3 regions of the Paenarthrobacter aromaticivorans genome follow, and region 2 is predicted to be linked to each of the others. Evidence: predicted binding sites of a transcription regulator. Region 2 holds the regulator's gene; each other region holds the start of a gene.
The links. The regulator HrcA, encoded in region 2, represses chaperone genes, less so after heat shock. The targets are predictions, from matches to a motif close to TTNGCACTCGNNNNNNNCGAGTGCNAA.
Positions count from the first base shown of each region.

Region 1: a site for HrcA is predicted at 2,090-2,116, ahead of groES (co-chaperone GroES). Genes of this name have one in related genera too.
Region 3: a site for HrcA is predicted at 2,292-2,318, ahead of KSW38_RS10260 (Hsp20/alpha crystallin family protein). Genes of this name have one in related genera too.

Region 1 covers NZ_JAHOPC010000006.1:187,232-192,820, forward strand. The annotation lists gene KSW38_RS11940 (shikimate 5-dehydrogenase) at 1-336, shown strand, start outside; gene KSW38_RS11945 (THUMP-like domain-containing protein) at 343-1,569, opposite strand; gene KSW38_RS11950 (hypothetical protein) at 1,637-2,065, shown strand; gene groES (co-chaperone GroES) at 2,257-2,553, shown strand; gene groL (chaperonin GroEL) at 2,638-4,251, shown strand; gene KSW38_RS23680 (response regulator transcription factor) at 4,561-5,589, shown strand, end outside.
Region 2 covers NZ_JAHOPC010000008.1:196,313-201,901, forward strand. The annotation lists gene hemW (radical SAM family heme chaperone HemW) at 1-278, shown strand, start outside; gene KSW38_RS14375 (DUF4870 domain-containing protein) at 309-722, opposite strand; gene KSW38_RS14380 (DUF3097 domain-containing protein) at 857-1,708, opposite strand; gene hrcA (heat-inducible transcriptional repressor HrcA) at 1,871-2,878, shown strand; gene dnaJ (molecular chaperone DnaJ) at 2,929-4,056, shown strand; gene KSW38_RS14395 (16S rRNA (uracil(1498)-N(3))-methyltransferase) at 4,059-4,832, shown strand; gene KSW38_RS14400 (GerMN domain-containing protein) at 4,877-5,589, opposite strand, start outside.
Region 3 covers NZ_JAHOPC010000005.1:93,276-98,864, reverse strand. The annotation lists gene KSW38_RS10280 (flotillin family protein) at 1-484, shown strand, start outside; gene KSW38_RS10275 (hypothetical protein) at 522-716, shown strand; gene KSW38_RS10270 (hypothetical protein) at 759-1,136, opposite strand; gene KSW38_RS10265 (J domain-containing protein) at 1,133-1,558, opposite strand; gene KSW38_RS10260 (Hsp20/alpha crystallin family protein) at 1,785-2,207, opposite strand; gene KSW38_RS10255 (MerR family transcriptional regulator) at 2,350-2,808, shown strand; gene KSW38_RS10250 (Abi family protein) at 2,869-3,882, opposite strand; gene KSW38_RS10245 (FG-GAP-like repeat-containing protein) at 4,025-5,589, opposite strand, start outside.

The DNA of each region.
Region 1 (5,589 bases), on a different contig from region 2:
GCGCTCGCGGGCCTTTACGGTTTCGGCTGGCAGGACGACGTCAATGGATCAACAGCGGACCTCATCATCAATGTCACGCCCCTGGGCATGGCTGGTGCGGACGAAAGGGCACAGTCCTTTGACGACGCCACCATTGCCGCCGCGAAGATAGTGTTCGACGTCGTTGCCCTCCCCTCGGAGACGCCGCTCATCACGGCTGCCCGTCAAGCAGGCAAGCCGGTGATCACCGGAGCCGAAGTTATCGCGATCCAGGCTGAAGAACAATTCGTCCTGTACACGGGCGTCCGCCCGAGTGCTGAGCAGGTCCGCGAAGCCTCGGAGTTCTCCCGCCGCTGACGGAGCCTAGAACGTCACGGGCTCCACAACCACGGCCACTCTTTCCTCGCCAATCCTGGTGAGGACCAGGGTGGCCGTCTTTGCGTGCTTGGTGTCGCGCTTGGATGGAAGCAGTTGTTTCCGCAGTTCCTCCGGAGTGACTGCCGTGCCGCGCTTCTTGATGTCCAGCACCGTGATGCCGTTCGCTTTGACCCAGGCTTTGAGCGCCTTCACGTTGTAAGGCATCACTTCCAGCACCTTGTATGCGCGGGCAAAGGGGGAGTCGTGGAGTTCCGGGGCGCAGATGTAGGCGATATGTTCATCCACCAGGTGCCCGCCAAAACGTTCTGCTACGTCGGCCACCAGGCCTGCGCGGATGACCGCCCCGTCCGGTTCGTAGAGGAACCCTTCAACCGGCCCGACGGCGGCTACCGGGCCGCCGTCGAAATCCTCGCCGCTGGTGAGTTCAGCAGCGCCCTGGGAACTGATGACAAGTGCCGCGCGCCGTACCCCGCGCCGGGCCACCGTGTTGAACCATAGGGTGACCTCAGTGACGTCGCCGCCTACGGAGACCCACTGGGCTTCGCAATTCGCCGGAACCGAGTCGTGTGGCATCCCGGGACCCATCTTGACGCCCACCGCCCGGCCGCCCGCAGCCAGCCCTTCAACGAACGACAACGGGGGAGAGAACGCTTCCGGATCCCAAATCCTCTTGGTCCCGGACGTTGAGGTTGTGCGTCGTGCGGGATCCAGCCACACGCCGTCGATGCCGTCCAGGTCAACTGATGTGGCGTCGGAATGCACCACTGTGGCGTGCGGGAAGGGCATGAGGTTGATGGTGGCGCAGGCGGCAGTGGTTTCATCCATTTCCACGGCGGTCACGGCAATATCCATCGAGGCCAAGGCCATGGAGTCCGCTCCGAGGCCGCAGCCGAGGTCGGCTACGTGGGAGATGCCGGCCTTGGCAAAACGCTCGGCGTGCCGGGCTGCGACGTTGAGGCGGGTTGCCTGCTCAAGTCCGGCCTGGGTGAACAGCATCTGCCGGGCGAACTCGCCGAACTTGGCCTCGGCGCGGGTCCGGAGGCGGGACTGCGTCAATACCGCAGCCACGAGTTCGGGGGAGTGGCCTGCTTTCCGGAGGTCGGCGTTAACGCTGAACGAATCGGCTTCGCGGTACGGCCCCAGCGAGGCAAGAAGTTCCCATCCTTCAGTGGTCAGCAAGGGTGCGATCTGTTCCTGCGGTGCGTGAGACATGGGATCAAGCCTAACGGCGCGCGCCCTGACGCAGTGAGTTGGGAATCGGCCCGATAGGGTTGTTTTCATGGAAGACAACGCAGCTCCGCAGCCCTCCGATACGAACAACCCGGGCGGGAACCACTCCGCTGGCCCAGGAGCTCCAGAGCATTCCTCCGGCCGATCCCTTGTGGCGTTTGCCCGTCCTGCCTTGATCGCAGGGGCCGTGATCGCTGTAATCTGCATCGGCCTGCTGATCGTCATCTTCGCCTTGGACTCTTTCAACGCAGCGGCATACTCCGTCACAGGCAAGAGCGTGAATGACGCTACGGATGAAGCCCGCGATATCCGTGACCTCTACAGCGGGGCCCGCATTGGCGGGATTATCGCCTTGGTAATTTCCGGCGTCGTGGCCCTGGCGGCCGCCGTCGTGCTGTATTTGAACCGCGGATCGGCTCCCACAGATGAGGACGACGACGGCGAAGACTACGATCTGGATGACCTCACCGGCCGGTAGCGGGAGTTCACCTAGGACGAAATTCTGGCACTCGCCTTGACCGAGTGCTAACGCTTACATAGAGTCTTGTTAGCACTCTCCCCCGGAGGGTGCTAATAACGCCAGGCGTCCACCGGCACCGCGACGACGGTTGCACGCCACGGCACCCTAGTTCTTAGTCCATGAATCAGCTCATGAAAAGGAGAGTCCGAGTGTCGGTCTCGATTAAGCCTCTTGAGGATCGTATTGTTGTTCGCCCGCTCGAAGCAGAGCAGACCACGGCTTCCGGCCTGGTAATTCCGGACTCCGCACAGGAGAAGCCGCAGGAAGGCGAAGTTGTTGCAATCGGCCCCGGCCGCTTCGATGACAACGGCAACCGCGTTCCGGTTGACGTAGCTGTTGGCGACGTCGTTATCTACTCCAAGTACGGTGGAACCGAAGTCAAGACCGGCGGCAACGAGTACCTCGTTCTGTCCGCCCGCGACGTCCTTGCGATCGTCGTAAAGTAACTTCCTGGAGCCCCGCACCGCAGCCGCGTTGGAATCATTCCGACCCTCTGCGGTGCGGGTTTTCTGTCTTGAAAGGACACAACCATGGCAAAGCAGCTTGCTTTTAACGATGCTGCCCGCCGGTCTCTTGAGGCCGGTATCGACAAGCTCGCCAACACTGTCAAGGTGACGCTTGGCCCGCGCGGCCGCAACGTCGTGCTGGACAAGAAGTGGGGCGCTCCCACCATCACCAACGATGGCGTGACCATCGCCCGCGAAGTTGAGCTTGACGACCCCTACGAGAACCTTGGTGCCCAGCTGGCCAAGGAAGTAGCCACCAAGACCAACGACGTCGCTGGCGACGGCACCACCACCGCTACGGTGCTGGCGCAGGCACTGGTCAAGGAAGGCCTGCGCAACGTTGCTGCTGGTGCCGCTCCTGGCGAAATCAAGCGTGGCATCGAGGTTTCCATTGAAGCCATCGCAGCCCGCCTCCTGGAGAACGCAAGCGAAGTGCAGGGCACCCAGGTTGCCAACGTTGCTGCTATTTCCGCACAGAGCGACGAAATTGGCGAACTGCTGGCCGAGGCGTTTGGCAAGGTTGGCAAAGATGGCGTCATCACCATCGAAGAATCCTCCACCACCCAGACCGAACTCGTCCTCACCGAAGGCATGCAGTTCGACAAGGGCTACCTTTCCCCGTACTTCGTCACTGACGCAGAACGCCAGGAAGCTGTCCTCGAAGACGCCTTGATCCTGATCAACCAGGGCAAGATCTCCTCCCTGCAGGAATTCCTGCCGTTGCTGGAGAAGGCGCTGCAGGCCTCCAAGCCGCTGTTCATCATCGCCGAGGACATCGAAGGCGAAGCCCTGTCCACGCTGATCGTCAACCGCATCCGCGGCACGCTGAACGTTGTAGCTGTCAAGGCCCCGGGCTTCGGCGACCGCCGCAAGGCCATGCTCCAGGACATCGCGACGCTGACGGGCGCCCAGGTTGTTTCCCCTGACCTTGGCCTATCGCTGGACACTGTTGGCCTCGAGGTACTGGGTACGGCACGCCGCATCACGGTCACCAAGGACAACACCACCATCGTTGATGGCGCCGGAACCGAGCAGGACGTTGCCGACCGCGTGGCCCAGCTGCGCGCCGAGCTCACCCGCACGGACTCCGACTGGGACCGCGAGAAGCTGCAGGAGCGCCTTGCCAAGCTGGCTGGCGGCATCGGCGTTATCAAGGTTGGCGCAGCCACCGAGGTTGAACTGAAGGAAAAGAAGCACCGCATCGAGGACGCCGTTTCCTCCACGCGTGCAGCCCTTGAAGAAGGCATCGTTTCCGGTGGCGGTTCCGCCCTCATCCACGCCCTCAAGGCACTGGACGAGTCCCCGGCCGTCAAGGCCCTGGAAGGCGACGCAGCGGCAGCTGTTGGCATCGTCCGCCGTGCCTTGATCCAGCCGCTGCGCTGGATCGCCCAGAACGCTGGCTTCGACGGCTTCGTCGTCGTTTCCAAGGTCTCCGAACTCGAAGCCAACCACGGCTTCAACGCCAAGTCCGGTGAGTACGAGGACCTGATCGCCGCCGGCGTGATCGACCCCGTCAAGGTCACCCGCTCCGCACTCCGCAACGCCGCTTCCATCGCTGCCCTGGTTCTCACCACCGAGACCCTGGTTGCCGAAAAGCCGGCTGAGGAAGAAGACGCACACGCAGGCCACCAGCACTAACAGCCTGTTCGAAAAAGCCCTGGTCACTCGTGGCCAGGGCTTTTTTCTGCCCTCTTGGGCTGCCCGAGCGCCGGCTTTCAGTGTCCGCTTGTGGCGTCCTGACCTTCTTTGAGCCCCGGGCAGTCGCCATGCAACCGAAAAAGGATGAAATCAGGGCTTCCAGACTTCAAAGATGGTCAGGGACCCACACGGCTCGCCAAGGATGCGTGGACCCATTGTGGGCTTACGACGGCGGCGGTACCCTGACGCTAGTACGGCCGCTTGGGTGCGCCAACCGGGTTGCTCCCGGTCGCAGAATGAGTGTGGACTATGCCCGTTACAGCCTTGGATCTGGGACGCTCGGCGTTCTCCGAGCACCGCTGGGGCGATGCACTTGACTGCCTTGCCCGGGCAGACGCCGAGGGCGGATTGCCACCCCAGGACATTGAAGTCGCGGCCTCCGTGGCAATGCTGTTGGGCAAGGACTCCGAAGGCGTCGCCTACCTGACACGGGCGCACGACGAATACCTCACTGTAGGAGACATGGCTGCCGCCGCCCGTTGCGCAGCGTGGCTGGTGCTGTTCCTCATGGACCTCGGAGAACCGTCCCGCAGCTCGGGCTGGATGTCCCGGGCAAAACATCTAGTGGAAGAACTGGACGAGCCCACCGAAGCTGAAGGCTATCTCCTGATTCCGTCGGCGCTCGGAGCGTTGTACGGGGGAAATCCTGAAGCAAGCAACGAGCTCTTTGGCCGCGCCCTGGCTGTGGGGGAGCGGTTCCACGATAAGGACCTCATGGCCCTTGGACAGCTGGGTCTGGGCACCGCCAGCATCACCCTTGGATTCCCGGACAAAGGCTTGGAGATTCTGGACGAAGTCATGGTCTCCGTGACGGCAGGGGAAGTGTCGCCCATCCCTTCAGGCATCATCTACTGCGCCGTTATCGGCAGCTGCCGCCTTGCCTTCGACGTCCAGCGAGCTCATGAATGGACCGCAGCCTTGCAACGCTGGTGCGGGGATCGTCCCGACATGGTGATGTTCAGTGGGCAGTGCCAGTCCCACAGGGCAGAGCTGTTCATCCTCCATGGCGCCTGGGATGACGCCATGGCTGCCGTCCACATTGCCCAGGACCGTTCGCGCCGCGGCGATCCGGAAGCGGCTTGGGGTGCGTGGTATCTGCAGGGCGAGATCCTGCGTCTGAAGGGCCGGTTCGATGAGGCCAGTGAGGCGTATGCCAAGGCCGCAGAGACCGGCTTCGAAGCCCTCCCCGGGCTCGCGCTGGTACTGGCAGGCCAGCAAAAAGTGTCCCAAGCCCAAGCAATGTTGCGCCGTGCGATGTCAGGCTCGGACCCCGCCAAC
Region 2 (5,589 bases):
CAGCTTATGCCAACAGGCTGGCTGCCGGAGACTCGCCTGCGGCTGGCAGGGAAACGCTTGACGCCGAAACCCGCGAAGTCGAGCGCATCATGCTTGAGGCGCGGCTAGGTACCGGTTTGTCCGTTGACGCGTTGGATAAAGTTGGCCGCCATGCGATGGCAGGACTGATCGCTGAAGAGCTTGTGGATCCGGGTGCGGCCTTCAAGGGTCGCCTGGTTCTTACGCTCAAAGGCCGACTCCTGGCCGACGCCGTTGTGCGCAGGATCCTGCCGGACTAATGGTCGGCAGAATCCCATGGAAGCCTGGAACTACTTAATCCAGCGCAGGTTGAGCTTGTAGCGGTGGGGTTGTCCGTGATTGACACGAATACCCGCTGAGACGGAGAAGCACGTGAGTGCTACCCAGATGCCCGTGGCGATGACTGCAAAGATATTGCCCACCACGGGAAGCAGAACCAGGATGTTTGCCAGGACTGCCGCGATGGTCGGAGGAAGCGTGAAGTTCAGGGCTTCCTTGGATTCCTGTGCCGTAAACGGTCCGCGGTCACGGAAGATCAGATAGATCAACAGGGACGGCAGGCATCCCAGAATTCCCCCGAAGTGCGCCAACGTGGCCCACTGCCGGTCTTCGCTTGCCGTCAGTGGGAGTGCGTTCGCGGGCGCGCCATGGTACTGGGGCTGGCCTGCGGCGCTGCCCGGTTCTTCAGGAGCGTTCTCTGCCACGGTGTCTTCCCTTTGCTGTAAAGATGCTGCGGTGTTGCTGTCCCAGAATACTTGGTCCCGGGTCCTCCCGGGACCAACGCCCCGTTACATCTCCGGGAAAAGCCGCTCAAGGAACGTAAATCAGGACAGGGCTGTCAGGGAGTGGTGAGGAAATCGATGACTTCCTCCACCCGTCCCAGGAGTGAGGCCTCCAAGTCCGCGTAGCTGCGTACCGCACCAAGCAGGCGCTGCCAGCCGAGTCCAATGTCTTCGGCGGTTTCGTGGGGCCAACCGAACGCGGTCAGAATCCCGGTCTTCCAGTCAGTGCCCCGCGCAACTTCCGGCCACCGCTCAATACCCAGCACTTTTGGCCGGATGGCTTGCCAGACGTCAACATACGGATGCCCCACGATCAGGACGTTTCCGGCGGCTCCGGGCACTGTCATGGCTTCTGCGGCGATGCGTGATTCCTTTGACCCCGCCACGAGGTGGTCTACCAGGATCCCGAGCCTGCGCCCTGGCCCGGGGGAGAATGCGGCAATAGCTGATTTGAGATCGTCCACGCCGTGCAGCGGCTCGACGACGATGCCCTCAACGCGGAGATCGTCACCCCAGACTTTCTCCACCAGTTCTGCGTCGTGCTTGCCTTCCACCCAAATACGGCTCGCCTTGGCCACTTGGGCACGCTGGCCAAGGACCCTTACTGACCCCGATGCCGTTCGACCCGCCTGCACGGGCGAACCAGGAGCCTTTGGTGCGGGAGGCATGAGACGGATGGCCTGCCCTTCAAGCAGGAAACCAAACCCTAGTTGGAAGGACTTGGTTTTACCACGCCGGTCCTCAAGGGAGACGATGTGCATTCCCCCGGATTTCTCCACCCGGGTGACTTCGCCCACCCAGCCGGACTGGACGTCTTCAAGGACCATCCCGCGCTGGACGGCTACCTCAGGGAGTTGGCGTTTGGCAGGAGCGGACAGATCCTGCGGGCCCCACGTATCGAAAGCCAAGGACTTCATACCCCTTTGTGCTGGTTGTGCTGGGAATAACTCCCGCGGGCGGTTTCAATGCTAGCAACGTGCTGGCTCATACTAGACTTGTTAGCACTTAGGCATGTTGAGTGCTAACAATTGGTCCGATATAGGCACGGACAGTCGTCAGGAGGTGTTGCAATGAGTGAGCCACGCAAGCTTGAAGTGCTGCGCGCAATTGTTGAGGATTACGTGCATTCCCGTGAGCCTGTTGGGTCCAAGGCGCTTGTGGAGCGGCACCATCTCGGCGTTTCCAGCGCCACTATCCGGAATGATATGGCGGTACTGGAAGAAGAAGGCCTCATCGCAGCGCCCCACACCAGCGCAGGCCGCATCCCCACGGACAAGGGCTACCGGCTGTTCGTGGACCGCATCTCGCAGGTCAAGCCGTTGTCCGCCGCGGAGCGTCGAGCCATCCACTCGCTGCTTGAGGGGCCCGACGACCTCGATGACATCCTTGAGCGCACCGTCAGGCTACTGTCGCAACTGACCAACCAGGTCGCCGTCGTTCAGTACCCGCACTCCAACCGGGCCCTGGTCCGTCACGTCGAATTTGTTCTCCTGGCGCCAAAACAGGTACTCGTGGTGCTCATCGCAGATACCGGAAGCGTTGGCCAGAAAGTCATCGAGGCCGGCTCCGATGTAAGCAACGAGGCCTTGATGGCCCTGCGTTCCCGGTTCCTTGGCAGCATCGCGGGGACTCAACTGGCACTGCTGCCGCAGGTACTGCCATCCGTGGTTGCGCTGTGTCCGCCGGACCTTCGTGGGCTCGCGCAGCATCTTGCCCATGGTCTCCAGGCCCTGAGCGACACCAGCCGTGAAGAACGTATCGTCATGGCCGGAACAGCCAACCTTGCGCGCTCGAATGTGGACTTCCCGTTGAGCATCGGACCAGTGCTGGAAGCTCTTGAGGAACAAGTTGTCATGCTCCGGTTGTTGTCTGACATGGGAGATGATCCCCGCGGCGTGACAGTGAGCATCGGGCGCGAGAATCCATATGACGGCCTGGCAGAAGCATCGGTCGTGGCAACGGGATACGGCTCCGGTGCCAAGGTGGGCATCCTCGGACCAACCCGGATGGACTATCCCACCACCATGGCTGCGGTGCGCGCCGTGGCCCGCTACCTTTCCCGCATTCTCGGCGGCTGACGCCGGCCCGAGGTAAGAATCTGCAGTACAACAAGGAAGAGATACCGACTTTGAGCAGCCACTATGACGTTTTGGGAGTCTCGCCGGAAGCCACCGGGGAAGAGATCAAAAAGGCGTACCGCAAGTTGGCGCGCAAGCTTCACCCGGACGTGAACCCGGGGGAGGATGTCGCGGAGCAGTTCAAGGCCGTGACGCATGCTTACGAAGTGCTGTCCGACCCCCAAAAGCGTCGCGTCTACGATGCCACCGGTAACGAGAACGGCACTGACAACGGCTTCGGTGGCGGCTACTCCGGCCAGGGCTTCGCGTTCCAGGACATCTTCGATACCTTCTTTGGCGGTGGCGGCGGGCACGCTGGTCCGGCCTCCCGCGTGCGCCGGGGCCAGGACGCACTGATCAGTGTCCGCATCGACCTCAAGGACGCCGTGTTTGGTGTCAACAAGAAGCTCGAAGTTGACACGGCAGTGGTCTGCCCCACGTGTGATGGCAGCTGCTGCCGGCCGGGTACGCACCCGGAGCGTTGCGACATTTGCGGCGGCAGTGGCCAAGTCCAGCGGGCCGTTCGATCCATCCTGGGCCAGGTCATGACCACGGCACCATGTGGTTCCTGCGAGGGCTTCGGAACAGTCATCAAGGACCCCTGCAATGAGTGCAACGGGCAGGGCCGCATCCGGAGCCGCCGGTCGCTCACCATCAAGGTACCTGCCGGCGTTGCCACGGGTACGCGGATCCAGCTCTCCGGACAGGGCGAAGCGGGACCGGCAGGCGGACCTGCCGGTGACCTCTATGTGGAAATCCGCGTCAACAGTGACTCCACCTATATCCGCGAAGGCGACGACCTTCACGCTACGCTGAGCGTTCCCATGACGGCAGCAGCTTTGGGTACGGAACTGAGCCTGGAAACTTTCGACGGGCCCCAGGAGATCGACGTCAAGGCTGGCACCCAGTCCGGCGAGGTCATCACGCTTCGCGGTTTGGGCGTCACCCACCTCAGGGGCTACGGCCGTGGCGATCTCAAGGTGCACCTGCACGTTGAGACACCGGTCAAGCTGGATCCGGCACAGGAAGAGCTCCTGCAACAGCTTGCCAAGTTGCGCGGTGAGCAGTTCAGCGAAGGCAAACTCGTGGCCAGCGGCGGCATGTTCGCCAAGCTGCGGGACAAGCTCGGTAACCTGTAGCGGTGAGCAACCCCGTTTTCTTCACGCCCGCCGGGAGCCTGCATGGTGTTGAGCCGGGCGCGTTGTTCGTCATCGACGGTCCAGAAGCCCGGCATGCTGTCACGGTGAAGAGACTCACTGTCGGTGAGGCTGTGGACATTGCCGACGGCGCAGGAGCCCGCCTGACAGGCACGGTGGCAGAGGTCGGACCTGGAAGTTTGTCCGTCATGGCGTCCGGTGTGATTTTCGAAGACCAGCCGGACGTGCGTTTGGTGCTTGTCCAAGCTTTAGCCAAGGGTGACCGCGACGAGTTGGCCATTGAGACGGCCACCGAACTGGGCATAGACGCAGTGATCCCATGGCAGGCTGAGCGATCCATCGTCCGCTGGAAGGGGGATCGCGCTGCGAAGGCCCACACGAAGTGGCAGTCTGTGGTCACTGCCGCGGCGAAACAGGCCCGCCGGGCGTGGATACCGGAGGTGCGTCCTATCCTGGATTCCGCGGCTTTGGCAAAGGCTGTTGCTGCCGCGGATCTGGCTGTGATCCTTCACGAGGACGCCAAGAACCCTTTGCGCACCGTCCTTGAAGCGCCGATCGTGGCTGAGGGCGGCGGGCTGGACTCGCCGCGTGAAGTCCTCTTGATCGTGGGGCCGGAAGGCGGCATCTCGCCGCGCGAGGTAACCCGCCTCAGCGACGCCGGGGCGGTTACGGCTCTCTTGGGCCACCATGTCCTGAGGTCCTCGACGGCGGGACCCGCCGCCGTCGTACTCGCCTCCGACGTCCTGGGTCGCTGGTAGGCCGTGCGGCCTGGCAGCTGAAGCTACCTTAGCGGGCGCTGGGTCTAGCCGACGCTGAAAAGGCGCGTATCCATGGTGGATGTGTCTGCTTGCCCGGAGTCCTGGACCTGGGATACGCGCAATTCGTATTTCCCTGGTTTCAGGGTCGCGCTGAACGAGAAGACGCCGAATTGCCCCGGCTCTCCTGTGGCTTTTGTCTGGCCGGTCAGGAGGCTTGCCTTTTCGCCATTGCCGTTGTCCCGGAGGATCTGCCAGCTGACGGGCTTGGAGCTGTCAGTGCTGCGGCCATTGAACTTAACTGCCCCCGCAGGGAGCGAAGTGTCCTCCTGCGGATCGATGATCCATAGTGGCGCCACCAAGGAAGCGTCCCTGGCCATCGGTTGACCGAGCCGCACCTGGCCGAACGCCATGAAATCCGTGTGACCGTCCACCAGGATGACCACTTGGATCTGCTGCCCTGAGTTGATCAGGCCCGATGACGATGCCGCTGCGGTGGCCGTGTAGACCAGCTGCTGCACAGCGCGCTGCGCCATACCTGCATCAAGGTTGGAATTGAAGGCATCCCGCGAAATATCAACTGTGATCACGTTCTTGCCCGAAATGGATGTTGCCAGGCTGCCTGGGTCCTGCCAAGGAGTGAAGAAGTCGTGGTCCAACGGCTTATCAGCCATCATGATCCGCAGCGCTGTGGTGACGGGGTTTCCGTCGCCGGAGATGTCCCTGAATTCGCGGTACAGGTAGACATCTTCTTTGCTGC
Region 3 (5,589 bases), on a different contig from region 2:
ACTCGACGCTCAGGCCAACGCCCGGCGTGTTGAACTCGAGGCCCAAGCGAATGCGGGAGCTGCGGCGGCAATGGCCGGCGCCACTCGTGTGACAGGTGAAGCCGAAGCAGCTGCGACGACTGCCCGAGGAAATGCGGCAGCATCGGCAGTGAAGGCTAAGGCGTTGGCTGAGGCCGAAGGTATCAAGGCCAGGGGCGAAGCGCTGGAGACAAATCAGGAAGCTGTCATCAACCAGCAAATCGCCGAGAACATGCCCGCCATCGTTTCTGCCGCGGCAGAGCCTTTCTCGCGCATCGGGCAGCTGACGGTGCTCAATGGTGGCGATGGACTGAACAGCATGGTGGGCGGGATTCTGTCCCAGGTTGGCAGCTTCCTGCCGTCCTTGGCTTCCGCGTTGAAGGGGAACGGAGCTAACCGACCCACCCGACCCGCTCCTGTGAAGTCGCCGCCAGCGAAGGCGTCAGACGCGGCATCAGATGCATAGAGAGGTAAATCGGAGCCTCACCGGCAAGATCGGCAGGGTGACAGGGACAATCGCTCCGGGCACCATTGGCGAAGTCATGCTCCCCTTCCATGGCGGTACCAGTGCATTTTTTGCCTACCCCTTCGACAAGACCAGCGTCTTTCCTGTGGGCGAGAAGGTGCTGGTGATCTATTTTGAGCCGCCCCAGACCGTCTATGTGGATGAGCTTCCGGATGTGTTGCGGGAATCCTGACTTTGGACTTCGGGCCGGACCGACCCCCAAAGGAGATGATTCTTATGGCTGCGGCCCGTAGATGAATTCCTTGGCGTGCTTGACGGCCTTCTTAAAGGCATCGTTACGCAGCGAGACCTGTTCAGTGGTGCCGCCCTTGCCGGGTTCGACGAAGGTGGTTGGTCCTGGGCGGAGGATCCAAATGTCGCCGGCGGGCGGGAGGTAGAAGACACCGAAAGACCTATGCTCGGGATCTTCGGTCCAAATAGGGACCACCGCCACAGCCGCACCGGTATCCACATTGATCCATTGAGCACGCGGCATTGGCTGCTCGTGCACCTCCGGGTCCAGGAACGGCGCGGTTCCCTTTCCCCAGCGATTCTCGAATCGCTCGTAGAACGCGGGCATCAAATGGCTGTCGTACGAGCGCCAGGCACTCATATGTATCTCCTTCTGACTTTGGGCGAGGGGTACCCGGGCGTAGTCCTCGGCAGCGGTTCCCAGTGGACCGGGCCGAAGACAAGGGGCTGTTGATCCGTTTGGCTTGGCGCAGGAGAGGCCGGCGTCTTATGGATGCGAACTTTGACCGGCTTCCCTGGGGAGCCGCCCGTTGAGGTACCGGTTCGTCGGGCGCTGTCATAGGCGCTCCGCTTCGCCGGATCCGAGAGCACAACGTACGCCTGCATGATGGCGTGCAGTTCCTGGAGGTCGGCCGCCCGGGTGGAGTCGCCGTCGTCGACCTTTTCGCGGGTGTCCGGGTGACGCGTCCGCAGCAATGAGCGGTAGGCATGGGTGATTTCACGGGCTGTCGCGCTGGGAGCCACGTTCAGAATCGAATAGTAGTCGGGTTGGTTGTTGCTCACGGCCGGTTCCGGTGACGTGCTGAGGATTTGGCGATGGCCCCCGGCATGGGCCGGGGGCCATCAATCGGGAGGCAACGTCGGGGACCACGTTTCATCTGCACAACAAGTGCTGTGGCGTGGCGCGAAGCCTGCGCCCAACTATTCCGATGTGGTCGGTCTGAAGCTCCCGGTCTGACGCTCCGCTGGGTGGCCACCCCCGGGTGGAGCTCCAGCGGAGCAGCTGTGGCTAGGCGTTGATCTCCTGCCGTTGGCTGTTGGACTGGATCTCAATGCGCCGCGGCTTTGCCTTCTCGGCGACGGGGATGCGGAGTGTCAGCACACCTGCGTCGTAGCTGGCCTGGACGCCTTCGGTATCCAGTGTGTCACCCAGAATGAGCTGCCGGCTGAAGACGCCTTGCGGGCGTTCGGCGGCGATCATCTCGATGTTCTCGCCCGCAGGCGACTTACGTTCTGCCTTTACCGTCAGGACGTTGCTTTCGACGTCCAGTTCCACCGAATCAGGCGAGACGCCCGGCAGATCGAAGGCAACTATGAATTGTCCCTCCTCCTGCCAAGCATCCATCGGCATGCCGGCAGGCCGTGCTGTTGTGCCAAAAACCTGTTGGGCGAGCCTGTCGAATTCGCGGAACGGGTCTGTGCGCATCAGCATTTGGTTCTCACTCCTTCAGATTTTGATGCGGTTTTGTTGTTTTTGCCAGCCTTCCAGATCTGTGTTTGCTGGTATAGATTTTTTATAGCACTGGTGAGAGAGTGGTGCAAGAGGTTTTTTCAAAGATTTTGGAGAGGTTTGCATGGCTGGTGACGCTGACAGCGGGCGGCTGGATCACGACGGCGGACCTGCCCCCTCCGTGCCTAACGGAGGCTCGGGCGGCGGCGCCGACCGGAACGCCATGGGTGTCTACGCCATCTCGGTTGCGGCGGAACTCGTGGGCACCGGGCAACAGAACATTCGGCAGTACGAGCGCAAAGGGCTGCTGACTCCTGAAAGGACCGACGGCGGCACTCGCCGCTACAGCGAACAGGACCTTGCTACGCTGCGCAGGATCGGCGCGCTCCTGGACGAGGGGCTCAACCTGGCCGGCGTGAAGCTCGTGCTGGAGTTGGAAGCCGCAAACCGGGGGCTGACGGAGGACAACCGGGGCCTGGCCGACCACAATCGCGAGCTCCGGGCGGACAACAAAGGGCTGCGGAAGGATTTGAAAGAGGCCCGCACGGAACGGGACGCACAGTCCGGTCCGGGCACACACTGAACCTTGTCTTCAGGCGGGCGGGCCCGGGTCGCTGGCGGACGCGCGCTCTGATGACTGGTGCTATTTCCAGAGTTCCAAGCTTTGCCAGTCCGTAGGAAACCCCATGTTCCCCTCAGGGCAAACGAGTTGCGTTCCGTCGGGGGCCAAAAGCTTGATGTCGAGCTTCCTAACCTGCGTCTTGAAGGTCATATGCCACCCGGAGCCACTCGAGTGTGATCGAAGCATGAAGGCCAAGGCCGCAGCGTAGATGTAGAGCCTCTGATTCGGCTTAGGTGTGGCAGTAAAACCCGGCTCAAGAAGATGATTAAGCAAGTCCCCGTGAGTTTCGTGGCTCCTGAGGGACATCGATCTTTTGAAAGCACGGTTGAAGAGACGTGAGCCATGAGCACAGACATTGCGTAGGTCCACCATCATGCGGAGCACAGCGCCAAACGGGCGCGGGTGGACAAATCCAAACATGCGCGCAACCTCGCGGGCATCCGAAGTCTGCATGAGGTCGAAGAGGAATGGAAGCTTACCGAAACTTAGCACTTCGGTTACAGCCCAAATTGGTACAGCCTGGTGTGGATATTTCAGCAAATGGTGGGCGATAAAGTCCTCATCTTCGCCGCCGGACCGCACTGCGTCACGGCACGTCTCCAACCACGCTTCAAACTTGGTCCTGTCGCCACTTGGCTGATCGCAGATCTGCTCGTCGAGGTATTCCCTGGATACGTGCGCGGCGACATTCTTAGCTGCCAAAGTGTGCGCGATCGCCGCCCTCACTCGTACCTCAAAATCCAAGAGACCCTCGAGGCACACTCGCGCCAGTTTGAAATCAAATGCCTCCAGCTTCATCACGTGCTCAAAGCTGGCGCCAGGAATGTACTCGTCCTGTCTGTACTCACGCTTGCGTTCGTCCACTTCGTCTGGCGAAAGCAACTGCCGGAAAACGTACCGGTACGCGCCGGATCGAAAGTAGCCGACGCGTATCAGAAAATTGAGTGCATCGGCCGCGTTAGGGACGGCAAGTCCGCGGACTTCCAGTTGCCGAATCAACTCATCGCGCTCTTTGAAATCCTTTGTGTACTCCACGCTTCACCGTTGACAGGGAAATGAAAATCGCCCCCTTGAGCCGAGGCTCAGAGGGGGGCGATGTCTGATGTCTAGAATCTATCACGATCGACTGACAAATATCGGGTCAGCTGCGGAGCACGTTCAGACGTGCGGCTCTGACCTAAAGAATTGCGGTCATGCCGTTCCAGCCCTGACCAATAACGCTGCCGATGGGCCACTTCGCCCCACCACTACCAGAGAAAAGCCACAAGGCACCGGACGAGTCGCGAGCCATCACATCAGGTTTGCGGTCACCGCTGAAGTCGCCTGGACCAAACACGGCAGTCATGCCATTCCAGCCTTGGCCGTACTGCACTTGGGGCAGCCAGCCGCCAGCGCCGTTCCCTGGATAGAGCCACAGACGACCACTTGCATCGCGTGCGGCTACATCTGACGCACCGTCAGTGTTGAAGTCCCCTACTCCAAGAATGTCTGTCATTCCAGACCATCCTGATCCAATCTGCACCCGGGTCAGCCACCCTCCCTTGCCATTTCCGGGATACAGCCAAAGGACACCACTGCTGTCTCGGGCTGCTACGTCGGGATAGCCGTCTCCGCTAAAATCGCCGACGCCCGTAATGGAAGTCATGCCGTTCCATCCCTGTCCAGCTTGAACCCTCGGCAGCCAACCAGCCGCGCCATTCCCGCCATACAGCCACAGCACGCCGGTGTTATCGCGGGCAAGAATGTCCGACTTCCCGTCCCCATTGAAATCACCCGGGGCGAGAAGGGCCGTCATGATGTTCCACCCCTGACCGACCTGCCGCCGATCCAGCCATCCGGCCGCGCCGTCACCGGGATAGAGCCAGAGCGCTCCGGAACCGTCGCGGGCCAAAACGTCGGCGTTTCGATCGCCATTGAAGTCATTCTTTACCGGTTGTGGATCTGCCGGCTGAATGACAGTCACCGAAGCGCTGCCGCTGTTAGCTACGTACGTAGTACCTGTGTATTCGTGGACGGCCACGGCCACGGGCTGGGCTCCAGTTCGGACGACAACCGACGTGTTGGAAGAATCGATGACGGAAACCCCGCCCCTGCTCAACGTTGCGTAGGTTCTGTGGCGGGTGGAGTCCACTGCTAACGATGTGGGCTGGCTGGGAAGGCTGATCTGGGCGATCTTGCTCCTCGTTGGTGGGTTGACCAGCACCACCGACGAGTTGCCCGTAGCACCCAACGATTCGACATAAACGGTGCCAGTCCACGAGTCGACGGCCACCTTCCCAAACGTATCGTTGGCCTGATACAGGTTGCTTGCGTGATTGGACTCGTCAACAAGTCCCACTTGGCTCTGCGGGCTGTCGATGAAGCTTCCCGCGAGCGTCCGGTAAACCTCGTTGGTTCGGGTGTTCACAGCATGATCGACGGCGTTGCCTGCACCGAAGACATAGACGGTCTTGTCATTCGTTTGTCCATCGATGACTGTGAGAACGCCGCCAATAGGGACAAAGACCTTGTTTCTCGACGCGTCGATGACCATCCTTCGCGGAGTTGAGTTGTAGTACGGGATGTCCACTGCTGAGTGACCCGCCCAGGGGTCAATGACGGTGATCCCATTGCTGTAAGCAACGTAGACCTTCCAAGTGACCTCGTTGACGGCCACAGCGCGAGGATCGGGGCCGGTTTTGACCCGTCCCACCACTGTGGCCCCATCGACGATGACCACGGATCCGTTGGCACCTGCTTTCC